2 regions of the Vreelandella sp. 162(4c) genome follow, and region 2 is predicted to be linked to the other one. Evidence: predicted binding sites of a transcription regulator. Region 2 holds the regulator's gene; the other holds the start of a gene.

Region 1 (7,626 bases), 1.3 Mb from region 2:
GTATAATGATGAATTATTTTTTCAACAGCATGATCACAATGGACACATGTTGACCTTTTAAGGCAGTTCATTTCTCTCACATAAAAATCATTGCCATACTTATGCTTATTTTTAACAACAACCTCATCACAATCTGGGCATGTCTTACTCAAATAGCATTGAGGCTTACCTTCCATTTTACTGTAGTTTCCTCCGTGCATACCGACTTTACATTTCGCACTTTTAAAAGCGCCCTTTGCTTTTTGAAAAAGACTCATTAAAACTCCTAAATAATATAAATTATGATTAAACCATTAGACTAAAATAAAATTTTTGAACGTCGACGCATGTTGGATTCAGTAAAAAAGTTAATCTAGCTTCTCAATTTTTCCAGAAAATAGCTATAACGGCGTTGAATGTCAAGTATTATTAGACTTCCCCTATCTTCGACAAGTAAGTAGATCAGAATAGGCAACGAAGCCTAGTACCATTGCCACCTCTACGAAATCTTAATGACCTGCTCTACCTAACAATCATTAGCTCGTTCCATTGGGTTGTGTAACGTGGCGTGCGTCGCTCACTTCGCAGCGCCCAGGCATTGCCTTTACGGGGTAGGCCCAGCTGTACCGTACCCTTACCTAGCTCTCGGTTGAGCTTGTCCATCGTTGCCATGAGGCACTCGCTTCGCTTTGCTTCCTCGTCGGTTTGCGGGGTTTCAGTGAGGGTAAGCTGACGGTTGGCCTTGGGCGTAAGATCGAGCAGCATGAGGCCTGCTTTATGGTAGGCATAGCCTTTGCGCCAAAGGCGCCGTAGGCCTTGTACCGCCGCTGCGATGATGTCCCGGCTATCATCGGTAGGTCTCTCTAGTGAGACAACCACACGCTGTTGGTATTGCGGCAAATCGGTACGAAACGGATTGGTGCGCACAAACACCATCACGGCGCTGGTAACGCTGCTCTGTTTGCGCAGCTTTTCGGCCGCCCTGGCGGCGTGCTGCCTTAAGGCTTCGCGTAGGTCATTAAGGTTGCCGGTTAGCCTGCCGAATGAACGCGACACCATGATCTGTTGCTTGGGTAGGCTCATGTCCTCGAGCTGTATGGCGGACTGCCCGCGTAGCTCCCATACGATGCGTTCCTGCACCACACTAAATCGCCCCCTAATACGCTTAGGGTCTGCCTCGCGTAGATCCCATGCGGTCTCAATACCCATCACTCTTAAACGTTCACCGGTGCGGCGAGCCACGCCCCACAGCTCTGTCACCGGCAACTGCTTTAACAATGCCTTGGTCGCTTCACTTTCGGCGATTAACTTACACACCCCGTGCTGCTTGTAGGCAGGATGTTTTTTAGCCGCGTGGTTCGCCACTTTGGCCAATACGCACGTTGGCGCAAATCCCACACATACGGGAATACCCGTCCACTGCCGAACGGTAGCTCGCATGGCTTGGCCCCGTGCTTCCAACGTATCAGGGTCGAAGCCCTGAAACCCAACAAAGCTCTCATCAATGGAATACACCTCAACATGGGGCGAAAACTCGCCTAGCACCTCGGTCACCCGCTGGGACATATCGCCATATAACGCGTAGTTACTGGACAGCAGCACGGCTTGGCGGCGTATCGCGGGCGGTAACAAGTGCATGGCCGTCCCCATCTCAACACCCAGCGCTTTGAGCTCGTTGCTACGGGCAACAACGCAACCATCGTTATTCGACAGCACCCCTACGGGTCGCCCTTCCAGCGCTGGATCAAAGACGCGCTCGCAACTGACATAGAAGTTGTTGCAGTCAACGAGTGCGATCACGGTAGTGACCTCAGCAGATTGTGAATCACGTCGGTCACTACACCCCATACTTGGGATTCGCGTCCATCAAGGGAAATCGGCTTGAAATTAGGGTTGCTTGCTTTGAGGTAGGTGCGCTGACCAACACGCTCCAGACGCTTAACAGTCATTTCCCCATCTACGCAGATCACCACAATCCGACCAGGCAGCGCTTCCAGGCTGCGATCTACCACCAATAAGTCCCCAGGGTGAATGCTGTCCCCGATCATTGAATCCCCTTCCGCACGCGCAAAATAGGTCGAGGCTGGGCGTTTAACGACGTAGCGGTGCAGATCTAGCTCGGTATCCAAGTGATCATCGGCGGGCGAAGGAAACCCGGCGCGCACGGCGGTTGAATAGAGCGGTAAGGGTAGTGACGAGGCCACGGCATCTGCCCGGCCCATCAGTGAAACGTTCAATGACATATAGGGCTTCTCCTTTTTACTGTATGCATAAACAGTATCAGTAAAGAGGGCTAGCGAAGCAACCATTTAAGAGTCGACGCTAAAAACTTTCAGATCTATATCACTCCTATGAATCCTGCACACGGGATCACTTTGACGCCTATAGGAGTGTTGTTTATGTCCCCGCCTTGCCTACGCTGTGCAGCCCCATGCACGCTTAACTTTGAAACCGCCCAACGTATCGGCACCGTGGGCGGCAGCCTTGTCGGCGCTGCCATTGGTGCGTGGCGGGCATCCTATACCCCAACGTCCCCTTTATCGGATGCCTCCTCCCGCTTTCCGTTAGCCAAACTGCCCGCTGCCGTGATGGGGGCTGTTTCCGGCAGTCAATCAGGCTCGCGAGTCGCAACGGTGTTCTTCACACAGAAACTGCCACCCGGTGAAGGAAAGCCCTGGCTGTGCGCATCGTGCGGTCATACCTTCCGGCAATTAACCCGTCCCTTCACCGCACCCCAATAATGCGTTCCCACTATGCGACATAGCCCTTACTTTACAACCATAAAGCGCTGGCGATTAACGTCAGCGCTTTTTTATTGCTAGGAGTTTTCACCATGGCTCATCTCGTTGAACAAATGGCTTACGTCGGCGCTACCCCTTGGCACGGCCTGGGACAGCAGCTATCCCGTCAACAACCGTTAGAGGTCTGGCAGCAACAGGCCGGAATGAACTGGCATATTGAAGAAGCCCCGGTGCGCTTTATTGCCGAGGGTGCCAGCCACCTGGGCAGCATCCACTCATTCCCCGAGCAAAAAGTGCTCTACCGCTCGGATACCAAGGCGCCGCTATCGGTCGTCTCGCAGCGCTATAAGGTGGTGCAGCCCGAGGAGATTCTGGAGTTTTACCGCGATCTGACAGAGTACGCCGGGTATGAACTGGAAACCGCGGGTGTGCTGAAAGGCGGTCGGAAGTTCTGGGCCTTGGCGCGCAGTGGCTTAAGTACCTCGCTGAAAGGACAGGATGAGGTGAACGACTACCTGCTATTGGCCACCTCCTGCGATGGCACCTTAGCCACCATGGCGACACCAACGACAGTAAGGGTGGTGTGCAACAACACGCTGCAGATTGCGGTGGATGGCTCTAGCCAAGCGGTGAAGGTACCCCACCGATCAGAGTTCGATCCCCGGGCGGTAAAAAGCCAACTGGGTATTTCTGTATCCCAATGGAATGACTTTATGTACCGCATGAAAGCGTTAGCGGAGCGGAAGATCGATCATCGCGAGGCACAGCAGTATTTTCAGTCGGTGCTCTGCGGTATCGATAAGCCGATAGATGATCCTTCCAAGCTGCCCAATTACCGGGCACTTAATAAGGTACACAAGCTCTACCACGGCGAAGGCCGCGGTTCTCACCTCGACACGGCCAAAGATACTGCGTGGGGCTTGCTCAATGCGGTCACCGAGTACGTCGATCATGACAAGCGTGCGCGTAGCAACGATACCCGGCTCGATTCAGCGTGGTTTGGCCAGGGGGCGCAGCTGAAGCAGGAAGCACTGCAAACAGCCCTTGCCCTGGTGAGCTGACATGCTGTTTCTCATCATTTTACTGCTAATTTTCTTAGTTTTTGTCTTACCCCTCATCGGATAGCGCGATAAGCCCAGCCCCTAACAGGCTGGGCTTTTTGCTGTTACGTGGAGTACACCATGGCCTCTCTTAACCCCGATTTAGATATCGCATTAACCCAACTAACGGAACGACTGCTCACCCAGGAACAAACCTATGCCCAGACCTACGTGATGGCAAAAGGACAGCTGTATCGCACCGAGCTGCACCTATGCCCCGTCCCTCCCAGCGAGCTTCCCGCCGATTTTTAAGCCTCTATTGAAGGAGCCTTTTCATGGCAACCAAAACTAATGTGGTAAATCACGAGACGTCTGCATCCTCTTTACAAGCCGTTCCTGCAGCACCCACCCCCCATCTTGCGGAGAGCACGGCCATTATTCAGGTGATTGAACGCGCTGCGCTCAACCCGGACGTCGATATCGACAAAATGGAGCGCTTACTGCAGATGCAGGAACGGGTGATGGATCGCCAGGCCATGATGGCCTATAGCGCTGCTATGGCGGCGATGCAGACCGAACTCCCCAGCATTGAGGAGCGCGGGCAGGCTAACAACGGCTGCTACGCCACCTTGGAGGATATCGTCGATACCGTTCGCCCAATTATGCAGAAACACGGCTTTGCGGTGAGTTTTCGTATTCAGACGCAGGAACGAGGCATTGAAGTGACCGGTGTGCTGATGCATAAGGATGGCCACCGTGAGGAGACTAGCATGCTGCTGCCTGCCGATATGAGCGGTAACAAGAACGCTGTGCAGGCGTTTGGCTCTTCCACCAGCTACGGCAAGCGCTACGTACTCTGCGCACTACTTAATATCACCACCCGGGGGCAGGACGATAACGGCAAGACCAGCACCAAAGCGAGCATCAAGCTAGTAACGCCCTTTCAGGCGGGACAGATCCAGCGGCTCATTAGCCAATGCCCTGCGACGACCCAGGAGTGGTTCAGCGGTAAGTACAGATCAGCCGTGCAAGTGCCTCAGAGTGACTTCGACAAGCTGCGCGCCTCACTCTCCAAACGGGCGGTTAAGTAACAGAGGTTTTAAACCCTCTCGTAGGAGGTTTCTATGCAAGTACTTAACATGGAACAAGGCACGCCCGAATGGCTGGCGGCACGCTTAGGGCGCGTCACCATGTCGGAGCTCAAGACATTGTTGGTCAAGGGTAAAGGCCCTGGAGGGTTTGGTACCGGGGCGATTACCTATATGAACCAGTTGATCGGTGAGCGCATTACCGGTGAGTTAGCAGAGCCCTTTCAAGGTAATACGCATACCCGTCGTGGGCATACGCTGGAAGGCGTTGCCCGTTCGCTTTACACGGATGCCACCGGCGAACCTAAACCAGAGGAAGTGGGCATTATCCTCAACCACGGTGTGGGCTACTCGCCTGACAGTCTGGTAGGTGCTAACGGTCTGCTGGAAATCAAAACAAAGCTACCTAAGTTCCAGATTGAGGTACTGCTCAGCGGCGAAATACCCGATGAGCACGTGCCCCAATGCCAGGGCGGGCTATGGGTCAGCGAACGGGAATGGATCGACTTTGTGAGCTATTGGCCAGGTATGCCGCTGTTTATCAAACGTGCCTACCGTGACGACATTATGATCCGCACCATTGCCGAGCGGGTAGAACGATTCCATGAGGAGATGGAACGTCGCATAAACCAAGTGATGGCTGCGTGACGCGACGATTCCATAGATACACCAACCGATCATTAACGACATAGACGCCGGGGCCACTGAACTGACCCCACCACCCCGGCGTTTTTTATTTTTTGGAGACAACCATGACACACGCCAAACTCAAAGCTGGGGAAGTGGCTGGTACCTATCACGTTACCTCGCCAGTGACTGAAACCGATATCATCACCATGGCCAAGCGCTTCGCGCGCCGTAAGCTCGCTAAAGGTCGCAAGATAGCCCAACCTTCGCAAGCGTTTGAGCACCTGCAGTTACTGCTTCAAGATTACGAGCACGAGGTATTTAGTGTTCTCTTCCTCGATAGTCAGCACCGTGTTATCCGCTTTGAGGAGCTATTCCGTGGAACCATCGACGCGGCCAGCGTCTACCCGCGTGAAGTGCTAAAAGCAGCTCTCACCTACAACGCTGCTGCTGTCATCTTGGTGCATAACCATCCAAGCGGTGATCCCGAGCCAAGTGATTCAGATAGACGTATCACCCAGCGGCTCATAGAAACTATGGGGCTGATGGACATTCGAGTGATTGATCATGTAGTGGTGGGGAGTGATGGGTGTAGGTCGTTTGCGGAGATGGGGTATTTGTAGGTGAATGTTGGGATAAGAATGGAGCTGCCTTGCTGGGCAGCTCCAGTAATTAGGCAAGCTTTATTTTTTGTTTAAGACGGCAAACGGCCAGAAGCGGTCTTTTAGATATTTCGCATATACGCCTAACCTGGATTTCTCACAGGGTATAAAAGAAAGCGGCTGAAAGTGCTATGATTTCAAGAACCCGGTGTGGAATTTTGCCCAATCCCGCATGCTTGGCCAATCGGCGCTGATAGCGCCGCTGGTGTGGTAGGCGGAGTCGCTTCCATAATTCGCCGCCGTGTTTCTTGTCGTCCCAGATTAACGCGTAGATCCACTGATGGCTTACGCAAACGCCGTTGGCATTCGCCATGAAGCCACTAATTTGCTGGGGGCTCCATTCGTCCATCAGTTGATCAGTGACCCATCGAATTAGGCTGGGCAGTCGCTTCGTCACTTTCCAGGCGCTGCGTCGACGCTGATCACTTCTCAATTGAGCCTGCTCAGGCGCATAGCCAGCAGTAAGCCCATTGCGCTTTATCTCCCGGCTAATGGTGCTGCTGTGAACCCCAATAGCCTTGGCTATCTGTCGCTGGCTGATGCCAGTCTCAAGGTAAGCGAAAATTTGGTATCGTTGGGCCTGGGTCAGTTGTCGGTATCCCATTCTCTGCTTCACTTTGGTCGGTAAAGTCGAGAGGGTACCGGCGCTGGCCCTCCTTCCTCTACTGTGTGATCCAAAGTGCTGCGGTTATTCTATGAATCCAGACTCATATGTTGCATTATTTTCAACTCCTTAGCGTGAACGACTGAAGAGGTACTTGGCCAGCGAAGCGATCGCCAAGCCAATTAATAACAGCATGGCCAGGGGCATCAACCAGCCTAGCCACCCCATTGACCCCATAAAAGCAAAACATTCCGCGTTCATCATGCCATCACTCCTAAAAAAAGAGGCAATCGCCAAGGCTTATTGCGGGCCATGGTGGCTGGGCATGCTTCCTCTCATCTGTTCACGCTGCTCATCGGTCAGTAAGTCCTGCATCTGATTATGCATGCGCACGTTATCAGCCATCATATCGCCATGAAGGTTGGCCATTTGAGCATGCAGCGCCTTTATTTCCTCTGGTTCAGGGCGTTCAGTCTGCATGGTTTGCATCATGTCGTCGCGCAGGTTCATCAATTCGCCCATCCGCTCAAGCTGGGCCGCGCGGTGTTCTTGGCGCATCTCACGCATGGTACTCATCTGCTGCTCGTCGAGCATACCGCCAATGCCGGACATACTCCCCATGCCTTCCATCATTGGACAAGGCATCATCCCGCTTTGCCCTCCCATCATCATTCCTGGGTACATGCCTTCTTGACTGCCCATCATCATGCCCGAACCCATACCGACTTGGCCGTCCATCATATTGCCCTGACCTTGGGCGCCTTGGCTCATACCTTGAGCGAAGATGGCGCTGCTGGGGACACTGAGGCTTGCAGCCAGACCAATGGCAAAGATCATCTTGTGCTTAACCATGATATTTCCTCTTATCATGTTGCTGGTCGAGAC
Region 2 (7,626 bases):
GATGGTCATCGCCCCATTATCATTGACACCATTGTGGATCAACAAATACGCGACGTTATTCGTAAGGCGTCCGGCTTTAAGGTCGATATTTTTTCCACCTTTCTGGAGCCCTTAGAGCAAGAACTAGAGACCCACTCCTCCTACAGCGTTGGGCGCACTCACTCGATAGGCAGCGATGATGTCTACATGGATCGTATCCACTCCGTCCACTTCGCGCTAGATAATGATGACGGTGCACGCACCCACCAATACGATAAAGCGGATATCATCCTGGTTGGCGTCTCGCGCTGCGGCAAAACACCTACCTCGCTTTATCTGGCGCTGCAGTTTGGCATTCGGGCGGCTAACTACCCGCTGACGGAAGACGATTTAGACGAAGATGGCATGCTGAAGCTACCCAAGGCGCTCGTGCCCCATCGGCAAAAGCTGTTTGGGTTAACCATCGATGCGCGACGCTTGTCGGCAATTCGCAACGAGAGACGCCCCAATAGCCGCTATAGCTCGATGGATCAGTGCCTACAAGAAGTGGAACAGGCCGAGTCGCTCTACCGCACCATGCACATTCCCTTCATCGATGCGACACGCTTCTCGGTGGAGGAGATTTCAACGCGGATGATTGCTGAAACCGGCTTAGCGAGGCGTTTCTCGCCCCGCTAATGTAAAAACTACTACAAAAACTACGCAAGCCCCCAGTGGATTACATGCCTTTGGGGGCAAAAATTCCCGGCGCGTTGCGCCAGTAGCCTTTGTAATCCATACCAAAGCCAAACACATAACGGTCGGCAACTTCCAGGCTGCAGTAGTCGGCTTTCAACCCAGGCACTGCTTTGCGGTTGTGCTGTTTATCGACCAACACCGCTGTGGTAACGCTGGCGGCCTGGGCCTCTTCGCAGTAAGCCAAAATGGCCGCCAGGGTCGCCCCCTCATCCAGGATATCGTCAACAATCACTACGTGACGGCCCGCCATGGGCACTTCAGGGGAAACGCGCCAAAAAAGCTCGCCGCCGCGCAGCTCGTTGCGGTAGCGAGTGGCATGCAAATAATCTACTTCCAACGGAAAGCCCAAGCGGGTAAGCAGATGACCGGTGGTAATCAAGCCACCATTCATTACGCAGTAAAAAACCGGCAGTTTATCGCCTAAATCCCGAGTAATCTCTTCCGCCATACGATCCAGCGCCCGCTCTACCTCTTGCTGAGAAATTAGGCAGTCGGCGTTATCCATCAGCTCACGCATCGAGTCCAGCGACTCTAATGCTTCTTTATCCAACTTTGACATCTACCAACTCCACGGCGGGTTAAAACTTCATTTATTTAAGTAAGAGATTTATTCAGCGCTGGGCTTACTCTGCTTCCGCACTGGGCTTACTCGGCTTCTGCGCTGAACTGGGGCTTATCCGCTAGCGCTTCCAGCTTAGCGTGAGTACGACGCCAACGGCCCAATGCACTCAGCGCATCTAGGTCTGGGCGCGCACGGCTATAGCGCAACTTAGCGGGGCGCTTAGAATTGATTCCGTGGCATGCCTCCATCACTTCAAGCGCGGAGGCTCGGTCATTACATACCAGCAGCATATCGCAGCCTGCTGCCAGCGCTGCCTGGGCACGCGCTTTGGGGTCTCCCGCCTCGTGGGCGCCGGCCATACTCAGGTCATCTGAAAAAATGCAGCCTTTGAAGCCTAGCGATTCCCGCAGCATGCCCAACCAGTTGGGTGAAAAGCCTGCTGGGCGCGTATCAAAAGCACTATAAATAACGTGTGCAGGCATAATCCCATCTAACTGTGAAGCTAACTGGGTAAAGGGCACAAGATCGTGCTGTTTCATCACTTCTAGCGGGCGATCGTCTATCGGCAATGCAACGTGTGAGTCCGCCGCGACACCACCGTGGCCGGGAAAGTGCTTACCCACAGCGGCCATACCGGCATCGTGAAGCCCCTGAATAAATGCATTGCCCAGCTGGGCTACGTGCTGTGGGTCACTGCTGAAACTACGATCACCAATAACGCTGGATAGACCGCTCTCCACATCAAGTACCGGGGCGAAGCTCAGATCCAGACCGCAGGCAGCCATCTCCATCCCTAACAACCAGCCGGCATCTTTAGCTAACGCCAGCCCCTCTCCCTGGGCAGCGCGGTAACACTCGCCGATACGCGCCATGGCAGGCAGGCGTGTTAACCCCTCTTTTATGCGCTGAACGCGACCGCCTTCTTGATCCACGGCAAGCAGTAAATCAGCACGCACACGGCGAATATCGCTGCAGAGCTTGCGAACCTGATAGCCATGTTCAACGTTGCGGGCAAACAAAATTACGCCCCCTACCGTCGGTTCTAGCAGCAAGCGTTTTTCTGCAGCCGTCAATTTTGGGCCTTCAAGGTCAAGCATGACCGGGCCTAACGGTTGAGTCATCGTGATAGGTCCATGAAAAGGGGCGATGATTCTAGACGATCGTCTAGCGGTGTCAAAATCTGATCAGTCAAAGGACTGGCGTCCACCGTGCAACCAAACAGGGGTGCCCGGCAACGCTAACGAAAAGATATAGAGCAAATCACTATTGCGTAAACGAATACAGCCGTGGGACGCAGCAACGCCCATGGGCTCGTCAGGCGGCGTCCCGTGCAGGTAAATATAGCGCCGTTGCGAGTCCACCTGACCACCGCGGTTCACGCCCTTTTCCAAGCCACACAGCCACAGTATGCGGGTCAGAATCCAGTCACGCTCTGGATGCTCTTCGGCGAGTTCGGGCGAAAATGTCTCGCCCGTCCAGCGGCGACCTCGAAACACCGCATTTTCGGGCATATCACCGCCAATGGCCGCGCGCACATAGTGCCACCCGCGAGGGGTTTTACCACTGCCGTTGCGCTCCCCGCTTCCGGCAGCACCGGATGAAATAGAACACTCATGGAGCACTTTTGGCCCTCGCCAACAGCGCAGCAACTGTTCGGTAGTATCGATCTCCAGCCAGATATGTTCCGTTGGAGGTAGCTCAGCTAGCGTAGGAGTTCGCATGTTTTCCTTCTTCTGGCTTGGCACCGTCAAGGGCTATGGGTAACGGCGCATTCATAGCAGCCACCACTACCGGGAGCAATCGCCTGACCAAATCACGCACAGAGACCTGCTCGTGGTAATCCTTCTCCGCGATATCGCGTAGCGCATCGAGGCCAGACAGGGTAAAGATTACCGTGCCGAGCACAAAGTGTAGCCGCCAAAAACGCTCGGCGTCAGGCAGATCCGGCGTTGCTTTGCGCACAAGCTCGGTGAAGCGTGTAAACACATCGCCATACTCTTCCTGGATATAACGTCTTAGATGTCCCTGTGCTTGACTGTAGGCAAGACCCAGCAGGCGCATAAACACTTTCAAACTATTGCGCTCGGCGGGCACCGCGAGAACGGTAGTTGCCATGGTCTCGAGCAGTGTTTCCAGCGGGATAACGCGCCCGGCGTGTTGGCCCTCGAGCTCATCTAGCGCAGTATGAAAGCGCTGACTAAACGGATCCAGGTAGCGGGCAAAAACGGCCTGAATCAAGGCTTTTTTGGAACCAAAATGGTAATTAACAGCGGCTAAGTTAACCCGCGCTTTGCTAGTGATGTTGCGCAGCGAAGTTTCAGCAAAACCCCGCTCTGCAAACAGCACCTCGGCGGTGTCGAGTATACGGGTCACCGTATCAGATTGAGCCATGTCGCTCTCCAGGGAAACAGGTGTTTAAAACATAGCAAAATACTATGCCATAACGTAGGCGGGCTCAACGCTTGATTTATTGACAAAATGTGACGTATTAAATAAGCAGAAACTTAGTTTCAAACGATTAGAAAAATTGCATAGACATCGGCAATAGGCACTGACAAGCCATATACTGGACAGAGGAACATACTGTATACTTAAACACTTATTGATTAAGTCGACATTTAACTTGTTACTGTCTATTCACTATTTATGGAGTCTGGTATGTCGCGTCCGCTAACCGCTCGCCAACAGCACGTGTTTGATTTTATCGTTAAGACCATGGGCGAATTTGGCTACCCTCCTACCCGCGCCGAGATTGCCAAAGCACTTGGCTTCCGCTCACCCAATGCGGCTGAAGAGCACCTGCGCGCGCTGGAACGCAAAGGTGTTATTCGCATTATCCGCAACACCTCTCGCGGCATCCGCCTGCCCAACCAGGAACCTCAAGAAGTCCTGGATAGCGCAGTCACCGCCTTACCCACAACCAACGTGGAAGCCCCACCCACTGGCCTGCCTGTGATCGGGGAAGTAGCTGCCGGCAGCCCCATTTTGGCCGCCGAACATATTGATCGCTACTGCCCGCTACCGGCCGAGTACTTCACTCCCAAAGCTGACTATCTGCTGCGCGTACGCGGCCTTTCCATGAAGGATATTGGCATTTTGGAAGGTGATTTACTGGCGGTTCATCGCACCGACCGGGTTCGCGATGGCCAGATCGTGGTTGCCCGCCTGGACGATGAAGTAACGGTTAAACGCTTCAAACGCCAGGGGCACCAAGTGACGCTGTTTGCAGAGAACCCTGATTTTGCGCCCATTGAAATCGACCTGCGCTCTCAAGCGCTCGATATTGAAGGCGTTGGAGTCGGCGTAATTCGTGGTGGCAACGGCCAGGCACTCGGCTAATAAATCCGCTACTGCAGGTCGATATAGCGGTGGTCATTGAAGGTGGCCACCCAGTTTGGGTGATAGACCAGCAGGATGCTCAGCAGCATGCCAGTAATAAATGCCTCTGAAGGCATTAGCAGTGGTAAAAAACGCGCATACTCCTGGGCGAGATAGATCGCCTCAGGGTCTGTACCCGCGACGATAATCAGCACTACCGCCGCCAAGCCTCCTCCCAGCGTTGCCAGCGCCGCGCCAAAAAAGCCGCAGGCAAACAGAAAGACCATCAAGTTATCCGGCAGGCGGCGATCTACCAGCCGCCATACCGTGCCAATAACGGCCGCCGGGACGATCCCAGTAACCAGTACATTTGCCCCCAGCAACATCCACTCATTACGGCCAATCACCACCATGGCAATGTTGATCAGCACGTTGCTAATCAGCGCTAATGGCGCTTTAAAAACGAGTGTCATCAATACTGTAAAAACAAGGTGTAGCGTTAGCCAATCAACAGCCTGGGCACGAAGCTGCCACATCAGCATCACCGCCAGCGTAGCACCCAGCCAGCGGTGCTGAAGCGCTGAATCCGCTATCAACACCTGCCAGGGCCGCCCCCAAAGCGCCCATGCGATCACTGCTAACGAGAGTAGCCAGGTGAGCAGCAGCGCCCAGGGCGCTAATACACCTTGCGCAAATGACATGGCGGCCTCTCAGGTTGATGGGCGGGCATTATAGAGTACTTAGCTAAATACCACTGTCTTGTTGCCATGCACCAACACACGATCCTCTAAGTGCCAACGCAAACCTCGAGCGAGCACGGCTTTCTCCACATCACGACCAAAGCGGACTAGATCAGTAGGCGTATGACAGTGGCTAACGCGATGGATATCCTGTTCGATGATGGGGCCTGCGTCGAGTTCCTCGGTCACATAGTGGCAGGTAGCGCCAATCAGCTTAACCCCCCGCTGGTAGGCCTGGTGGTAGGGCTTAGCCCCGGCAAAAGAGGGCAAAAAGCTGTGGTGAATATTGATCACTCGCCCCGCATAGCGCGCGCACAGCTCAGGGGGCAGTATTTGCATATAGCGCGCCAGCACCACGCAGTCGGCGCGGGCACTGTCGATTTCGGCCTGAACCTTGGCAAACGATGCTTGCTTATTGTCGGGGTCGACCGGTACATGGTGATAAGGAATACCGTACCACTCCGTCAGCGAACGCATATCATCATGGTTGGAGATAACCCCGACAATGTCGCAATCCAGTTCCCCCGCCTGCCAGCGGTAAAGTAGATCTACCAAGCAATGTGACTCCCGCGACACCATCAGCACTACGCGCCTACGCTGCTGGGTATCCACCAGCGACCACTGCATATTGAATTCGCTGGCTATCGGTTCAAATGCCGCGCTCAGCGCTTCCGCCGACATACCTACCGAATCCGCCAGAATTTCGTAGCGCATAAAAAAGCAGCCGGTTTCTAAATCGGAGTGCTGGCTAGCTTCGGTAATGGAGCCACCCTGCTGGGCAATAAAGCTCGATACCCGTGCAACAATACCCACCCGGTCAGGACAGGAAACTACTAAACGATAATAATGAGACATGTGAGCTACTCTTGACCTATTGCTAAGTTAATTATGACAAACCAGCGGCTTAGGTCGCATAGTGTATCGGAAGGCCATGGATGATTGTTAGCTGCCCCTGCCTTCCCGTATAGTTAAGTCACTACTTTTTAGGTTTTTCATAACAGATGCATTCACCACGCGTTCAAATTCGTCCCCGTCGTCGTCCACCGCTGCGCATGTTGCCGCTGGGGGGATGCGGTGAGATTGGAATGAATCTAACGCTATACGGCTATGACGATCACTGGATAGCCGTGGACTGCGGCATGATGATCCGCCAGGATCTTCCCAACTCGCCACTGCAGGTACCCAATCTTGATACGCCGAAAGCACTGGGGATCGTGCCCAAAGCGCTATTTATCACCCATGGTCACGAAGACCACATTGGTGCCGCAGCCTGGCTATGGCCGATGTGGAACTGCCCCATTTACGCCACCCCGCTGGCGGCAGGCCTGTTGCGGCTAAAATTTGCCGAGCATCAGCTTAGCAGTGCGGCTATCCATGTCATTGAACCTGGCGAGGCCCTAGAGAGCGGGCCATTCACGCTGCGCTATTTACTTTTAACCCACTCGATTCCCGAAAGCTGTGCGCTAATAATGATAGCCGGTGGCTATCGCGTTTTACATACCGGCGACTGGAAACTCGACCCTGAACCGATTATCGGCACGCCGATCAGTGCAGCCCTCTTCAAGGCGCTTGCCCCGGTTGACTTGGTTGTGGGCGACTCCACTAACGCCCCCATGCCCGGGCACTCCGGTAGCGAGGGGGACGTCGCCCGCGCCCTGACAAAAACCCTCGGCAACTGCCAGGGCCGGGTGGTGGTCTCCTGCTTTGCCAGTAACCTTGCCCGGGTGTTAGCGATAGGGCGCGCCGCTCAGAAGTGTGGCCGACGCATTAGCTTGATGGGCCGTTCAATGGAGCGCATGGTCAGCGTTGCCCGGGGGCTCGGCTATATGGATGATTTACCGCCGCTGGTGCCCAATCATGACCTAGGCTACCTCCCCCCGGATGAAGTGGTGATTATCGCCACCGGCAGCCAGGGCGAGCCCCGTGCTGCGCTACAGCGTCTCGCCCAGGGTCGCCACCCTTTTGTGGATCTTCAGCCGGGCGATAACGTTATTTTTTCGGCTAAAGCCATTCCTGGCAATGAACGCCCCATTGAGCAGCTTAAAAAGCGTTTGGCGCATTTAGGTGTCAACCTCTACGACGAGTTCAACCACCCTGAGCTGCACGCTACCGGGCACCCCGCCCAGGATGAACTGATCAAGCTGTATCAGTGGGTCAGGCCAAAACATCTCATACCGGTGCATGGCGAAGCACGCCATCAGCAGGCTCATCAGACTATTGCCAAACAGCTAGGCATTAGCGCTCCATTGGCGCCGGTGAACGGCGATCTAATTTGCTTTGACAGTCACG

The links. Region 2 encodes LexA, which represses DNA repair genes until DNA is damaged. Its sites were predicted from a motif close to TACTGTNTANNTANACAGTA; they were not measured.
Region 1: the regulator LexA is predicted to act here: its motif matches at 2,240-2,259, upstream of AC4EYZ_RS03955 (LexA family protein).

What each region holds. Positions count from the first base shown of each region.
Region 1 is NZ_CM176981.1:895,203-902,828, forward strand. It holds gene AC4EYZ_RS03945 (hypothetical protein) at 1-257, opposite strand, end outside; gene AC4EYZ_RS03950 (Y-family DNA polymerase) at 502-1,779, opposite strand; gene AC4EYZ_RS03955 (LexA family protein) at 1,776-2,222, opposite strand; gene AC4EYZ_RS03960 (hypothetical protein) at 2,379-2,720, shown strand; gene AC4EYZ_RS03965 (DUF932 domain-containing protein) at 2,813-3,781, shown strand; gene AC4EYZ_RS03970 (hypothetical protein) at 3,902-4,072, shown strand; gene AC4EYZ_RS03975 (ERF family protein) at 4,096-4,851, shown strand; gene AC4EYZ_RS03980 (lambda exonuclease family protein) at 4,885-5,496, shown strand; gene radC (RadC family protein) at 5,685-6,098, shown strand; partial or broken gene AC4EYZ_RS03990 (transposase) at 6,280-6,741, opposite strand; gene AC4EYZ_RS03995 (hypothetical protein) at 6,871-7,005, opposite strand; gene AC4EYZ_RS04000 (hypothetical protein) at 7,042-7,593, opposite strand.
Region 2 is NZ_CM176981.1:5,097,239-5,104,864, reverse strand. It holds gene ppsR (posphoenolpyruvate synthetase regulatory kinase/phosphorylase PpsR) at 1-657, shown strand, start outside; gene AC4EYZ_RS23585 (hypoxanthine-guanine phosphoribosyltransferase) at 698-1,276, opposite strand; gene nagZ (beta-N-acetylhexosaminidase) at 1,363-2,400, opposite strand; gene AC4EYZ_RS23575 (L,D-transpeptidase) at 2,464-3,000, opposite strand; gene AC4EYZ_RS23570 (TetR/AcrR family transcriptional regulator) at 2,978-3,670, opposite strand; gene lexA (transcriptional repressor LexA) at 3,938-4,618, shown strand; gene AC4EYZ_RS23560 (energy-coupling factor ABC transporter permease) at 4,627-5,298, opposite strand; gene purU (formyltetrahydrofolate deformylase) at 5,338-6,192, opposite strand; gene AC4EYZ_RS23550 (ribonuclease J) at 6,423-7,626, shown strand, end outside.